Regions from separate parts of the Clostridium sp. JNZ J1-5 genome, predicted to be linked through region 2. Evidence: riboswitches for the same ligand, from Rfam matches in the RefSeq annotation. Region 2 holds a riboswitch; the other holds the start of a gene.

Region 1 (3,217 bases), 160 kb from region 2:
ATTTCAAAATTGATACTTTAAAGATAGATTCTTCTTTTGTAAGAGATATAAATGATGATTTAAGAAATACAGCTATTGTAAATACAATAATTATGCTGGGAAGAAACTTAGAATTAAATGTAACTGCTGAAGGAGTAGAAACAGTAAAACAGCTAAATTTCTTGAAAAATAATGGATGTAATGAGATCCAAGGATTTTTATATAGCAAGCCAGTCCCTCCTGATGATTTAGAAAGACTAATTAGCAGTGGAAGAATGGTTATTTAAAACTTCCTATTAGTAGATTAAGGCTATTTTAAAGATTGTTGAGTTCATCATAGGAAATCAACAATCTTTTAAAATGCAGCCTATTATTTTTCAGCAGCTATTTTAATTGCTTCTTGATGTTGAGGGTCTTTTTTCCCATCTTTATGTCTTGTACTATTTAAAAAATGAATATCAAAATGTCCATCCATTCCATTATGCTTAATAACATCAAGATTTTCTCCTCTACCATATCCATCAGAACGATTATTTATAACCTTAAAAGCTGGTGCAGAATCTATACCGGCATGAGGCATAGCACTCATAGAGGCAGCAAGTTTTCTTCCATCTATAGTTAATATAACTGGACGTCGCTCCCAAGAGAATCCTCCCCAGATGCTTTTAATTATTTTAGTATCCTCTATTGTCAATGCTTCTGAATCTGCATGATTAGTACCCATGGTTCTTTTTACTTTAAAGGTCTTTCCTGAATATATGTCTGTAACCTCAGCCACTGAGTCTACTGAGAAAACATTTCTAGCTTCTTTCCACCAATCCAGTAATTCAACTTTTTTATGTGAATATGTACTTTGGCTTTTATCAGAATTTTTAGCAGCTGAACTTTGCTTTGGAGCACCACCTCTAGATAATCTAAGGTTTCTACTATTTGATGCTGCAATATTCTTAGAAGGTGATTGCAAAGTAGTGTTTTTTGAAGCCTCATTTGAAGTTGGCTTTGAAGCATTATTAGTAGCAAAACTACTACTAATTGATACGTCAGTGTTAACTGATACTAAATCACTATAATGTGGAAGATTATTAACACTAGAAGTTACTACAGTATTTTTGGCAGCAGTTTTTTTATCTATTACTTTATCATTAAATCTACTTTGAAAATTAAACATTAAAGTAACAAGTAAGGCTACAAAAATAGTAGAGTAGTTAAATATAAGTTTTTTCATGTAAAGCACCTCTCTTAATGCCTACGAAGTTAGTTGACGGGTTCGGGAAGAGAGATTCCCTACCTATGTAAATAAAGGATTCACCCCAATGAATAATCCTCCGCTGCCCCTTTGCATTCGGCAATTTTTTAAAGGGTTTTCATTTGTTATTATAAAAGAGTTATATTTAAATTAATAGAGGTAATGTTTTCATAGAAAGCCTCAGTATAAATATTTCTCCCTTATTTTCTCTAAATGAACAAATTTTATACTATGAACAAAGCTATATTATATTCTGTTGTTTAGAAAGTTATTAATTGTGACAAACTAGTAGTAAACTATAAAATTTATTTTAATAATAAATAATTTGGAGGTATTTTAATGGGTAGAACGTTAACAGCTCTTCTATCAAAGTTTTTATTATATTTTGTTATAGGTTGGGTTACTATTGGAACTATGGAAGGTAATACAGTAGGATGGATTTCAATATTTGCCCTTGCAGGTACTATTGTTAACTATTTATTAGGCGATATGTATATCCTTCCGCAGTATGGAAATATAACAGCATGTCTCTTAGATGGATTTATGGGAGCAGTTGTAGCTTATACTTTAGGTCTACTATATACTGAATTTAAAGTTGGAATATTTACATTAGTAATATTAGCACTATTAACTGCCATAGGAGAATACTTTTTTCATGTATACTTATTTAGAGACAAATTTCGTAAAGTGGATTAAGCTACAAACTAACCTCACTGGAAATCTGTAAATGTATCTAGTGAGGTATTATTAATATTTCTAAAGGCTTACAAGTTTAAATCATAACTTCTAGTCAGGCTAGCAGGTTTTTTTCTAAAAATTATTTTTAGAATTATACAAATAAACAGTATTTTAAACAAGATTATAAGAGCAGAATGAAGAAAAAATCCTTGAGGAAGTATGTTTATAATAGGATCTTCACTGGGGTCAAATATCCAGTAATCATTTCTAAAAAATATTTTATGAAAAATAGTAAAGGTAGTATCGAAGTTTATTGCAAAGGGAATTAAAATTACTAGTGGGGTAACCAATAAAATTGTAGATACATGCTTTAGCAAGTATATGTTTTTGTAATTTATAATAAGTCCTAATGAAATTATAGATAGAGATATTTTTAAAATTATATCTAAAGTTACAAATATGTTTTTAACTTCAACAAAGTGAATCTGTCCATATTTTGAAGATGGCAAAGTGGGAAGTTTAAATTCTGCTGCATCTTTATCATTCATATAATCAATTAAGTAGTTATAGTTAAGTTTAATCTCATCTTTCCTTAATCCAGAAAATTCTTCTATGTTTAGATATTCAATGTCAAAATAATACAGTGATCTGAAATTCAATGTAAATTTTACTGATATTATAAAAATAGATAAGGCTAAAGCGATTGAAAATATAATTCTAAATACTTTATTCCAAAATAAAATCATATAAACACTCCTTTTTAAAGGTTAGTACTAAAATTATAACATTTAAATATACAGTAAAGATAAAGAAATTACAAATTTTTGAGAAAATCCGCAGATAAGAACTAATTGTATAGTTTTAATCTATAAGAATAATAATAGTTTTAAGCTAATAATAGCATTAACTAACTAATGAAAAATATAAGGAGAAGATATAGATGAATAAACAGATGTCATATTCAGAGTTAAAGGATCATATTTTAGAATTTTTAAGAGAACATAAAAGTGCAGCCTTAGCTACTTCCATGGATGAAATACCAAGGTGCAGTCCTGTTCAATACTTCCTAGGTAAAGATATGGACATATATATATTGTCAGCAGGAGGAGATAAGTTTAAGAATATAGAGGAAAACTCAAATGTATGTCTTTTAGTAAATACGGAATATATAAATTATAGAAAGATTAAGGGTGTTCAGATATTTGGAAAGGCAACTATTTGTAAACAGGATATAAAGGTTCTAGAGGAATCAGAAAAGTATTGTCCTGACAGATACTTAGTGGAAGAAGAAACAGAATTTTTAAGAGCTATAAA
Region 2 (3,217 bases):
AAAAGCTAAACATCTGTTCTTCTATAATTAAAAACTTTTCGTAATGCTAATGGAGAAAAGTTGTCCTTAACTATTAACTCTTAACTTAATAATTTATAAGAAAGATGTCACACTTAGTTTAAACAATTTAAGGTACTAAAAGCAAGAAGGCATATAATTCATTAAGAGAATTTTGAGCAAGTTCTAGAAGTTCTTAGTTTGTGAATTTTAAAATTGTCGTAATTCCCACCCAAGACGGGTGGGAGCCAGTCCTGCAGCAGGACGCTGCATAGGACTGGGTAGACAATTTTTAAAGGCACAAACTTAGAACTTCTTAACGCAGCGAAGATTCTCTGTTGAATTATATACCTTCGATTTTTAGCACCTTATTTCTTAGTTCTCAAGGCTGCTATATTTATTAGTAAGCAAATACCATTTTGTCTATTTTAGCTGCAACTGGTTTTGACCAAAGCCATTTATTAGTTGCGCTTGTATCAAAATAGAATAATGCTCCGTTTGTAGGATCTTTTCCATAAAGTGCTTCTAAAGCAGCTTTTCTATCTTCTTCTGATGCTGGTTTATTTATCGCTCCATTTAAAACTGGAGAGAATTGATAATAACCACTAATTCTTTGATATATAACGTCTTTTAGTGTATTAGGGAATTCATTACTTTGAACCCTATTTATAACTACTGCAGCAACACTAACTTTAGCACTGTAAGGCTGATCTTCCGCTTCTGCTCTTACTAATCTTGCAAGAAGATCTAAATCGCTAGAACTGTAAGGAATTACACTCTTTGATGCAGAAGCTTGTGCATTGCTTCCAGAAGGTTGAGCTGATGATGCAGGAGCTTGTACATTGTTTCCAGAAGGCTGAGTTGATGATGCAGAACCACCTGGAATAGTAAGAGTTTGATCAGGATAAATTAAATTATCCCATTTGTTATTAGCTTTTCTTAATGAATCAAGAGAAATACCGTACTTTTTAGCTATTAAATAAAGTGTGTCGCCTTTTTTCACTGTGTAAGTGCTACCTGGAACCTGTAGAGTTTGTCCAACATATATAGTATCTCCAGATAATTTATTATTAGCTTTTAGTGTATCAACTGATGTATTAAAAAGTATGCCTAATCTATAAAGATTATCCTTAGGTACTACTTTATAAGTAGCAGCTGATGCTGGAAAAGCTAATAAAAGTGACATTGACATAGTAGCTAAAAACGTTCCTAATTTTTTATTTATCATTTTTTACCTCCCATTTGCCTCCGAGGTTAGTTGACGGGTTCGGGTTGAGGTCACCCTACTGAAAAATACAGATTCACCCCTAAAAATAAATCCCCCGTACTCCATTTGGAGATTCGGCTTAGTTCTTTTTCGCTTCATGTGTTATTCTAACAAAAGTTTTAGGGTGTATCTATATAAGATTCTAGGTAAACTAGGAAACCTTAGGAAAATAGTTTATTTAATGCCTTTAAAATAATATAAGTAAACTGCTACAAAATAGCGGCATGTAAGATTACTTGGCTAACGCATATATGTATCATTGAGAAACCTTCAGCTCATAAAGTAGTACTAAAGGCTGCTTTATTTAAAAATTCTACCCCGCTCCATCCCACGTCCTGTGGGGGAGCGGGCTGTGCTCGTCCTTGAGCACAATTACGAATTTTTAAAACAGCAGCCTTAAGTACTACTAGCTATTCCTTCAAAGTTTCTTCAATTGATACATATATGCTAGCCAGTAATCTTACATGCCTTAATTAGTTGCAACTAATAATTAATGTAGTAAGTACTAACAGGACTTCAAAAATCAAAATGATAACTTTCTATGGTGTAGCCATACTGTAAAGTTACTTAGGTAAGTATTATTGAGTACAATTTAAAGAATTATTATAAATAAATGCGATAGCATGTTGACATTTATCGAAACTGTTTTTTGTTACAAATCTCCTCTAAAATCTAGGATTCTTCTTATATACCTTAATTAATTGTAATCAGGAGGTACTAGCATAAATTCAACAGGCTACGCCTAAAACCCTGTCACCCTATCGGGTTAAACCGCTATGCGCTTTTTTAATAAGACAATTGATATAATTCTTACACTGATCATTAAATTAACTATAGTATAAATAGTTATTACTATTAAAGTTGTTAATATATGTTTTGTATAAGCAATAGCGGCCTTAATTTACCAACTTTAAGGTACTAAAAGTTAGAAAGTATATAATTCATTAAGAGAATTTTGAGCAAGTTCTAGAAGTTCTTAGTTTGTGAATTTGAAAATTACCGTAATTCCCACCTAGGACGGGTGGGAGCCAGGCCTGCATCAGGACGATGCATAGGACTGGGTAGGGAATTTTTAAAGGCACAAACTTAGAACTTCTTAACGTAGCGAAGATTCTCTGTTGAATTATATACCTTCGATTTTTAGCACCTCACTCTGGTTACCAAAGCCGATATTTTGTCGCACTATACTTATATTATAAGTAATATTCCTTAAAATACCTATTGATAAAAGATAAATAATACATTATATTATTTAATATCCTAACAAGTTAATAGCGTTGAAATCTTTTAAAAGATTTTGGTTTGCCACTGTTACAAGGTAAATACGATTTTTATAATTCGTATGGAACAGGGTGATAACACGAATTGAATTCGTCCCTATATGTACAATTTATCTAAGTATGTATAGGGAATATTTTTTTGATTAGACTAAACTGAGGAGGAATTTTATGAGGAAGATAATTGCTATTGGAATTAGTAGTTGCATTATTGCTGCAATATGGACAATGGTAAGTTTTGCATTAGGTCTTAGTACTATTGCAGGATTCCTGGCTTGGTCTAGCTTTTTTGCAGCAGGAGGTGGAATAAAAGGTCTTAGAATAGGTATTCTTAATAACTTAAGTGGTGTTACTTGGGGAGCTTTAATGAGTAAACTATCTGTAGTATTAATGGCCTATTTTAATGAAACAATTTCTGTAACTGTTTCTAATGGAATCGGTTCCGGAATAATTTGTTTACAATCTAAAATACCTTTAGTTTCATTTATACCTGGTGGCTTTATAGGATGGTCTGCTTACCTAGCTTCTAAAATGAATTTTAGTATAGCTATTATTTCTATGATTTGTGGAGCATTATTAGGATATACTTCTGAAAAATTAACCAATCTGTTTTTAAATATAAATAGAGTTGAAAATGAGTAAATACTGTAATTTTCAAAGGACATATTTTATATAC

Evidence for each region. Region 2 has a riboswitch for cyclic di-AMP ahead of ACWW38_RS05050 (cell wall hydrolase). Riboswitches for the same ligand answer to the same signal wherever they lie in the genome.
Region 1: it holds a riboswitch for cyclic di-AMP, as region 2 does, so the genes downstream of both, ACWW38_RS04375 (hypothetical protein) here and ACWW38_RS05050 (cell wall hydrolase) in region 2, are expected to answer to the same signal.

What each region holds. Positions count from the first base shown of each region.
Region 1 covers NZ_CM132773.1:884,335-887,551, reverse strand. The annotation lists gene ACWW38_RS04380 (bifunctional diguanylate cyclase/phosphodiesterase) at 1-266, shown strand, start outside; gene ACWW38_RS04375 (hypothetical protein) at 350-1,204, opposite strand; cyclic di-AMP (ydaO/yuaA leader) riboswitch at 1,209-1,337, opposite strand; gene ACWW38_RS04370 (DUF2512 family protein) at 1,565-1,921, shown strand; gene ACWW38_RS04365 (TIGR01906 family membrane protein) at 1,990-2,649, opposite strand; gene ACWW38_RS04360 (pyridoxamine 5'-phosphate oxidase family protein) at 2,844-3,217, shown strand, end outside.
Region 2 covers NZ_CM132773.1:1,045,559-1,048,775, reverse strand. The annotation lists gene ACWW38_RS05050 (cell wall hydrolase) at 398-1,225, opposite strand; cyclic di-AMP (ydaO/yuaA leader) riboswitch at 1,226-1,354, opposite strand; gene ACWW38_RS05045 (DUF1097 domain-containing protein) at 2,713-3,183, shown strand.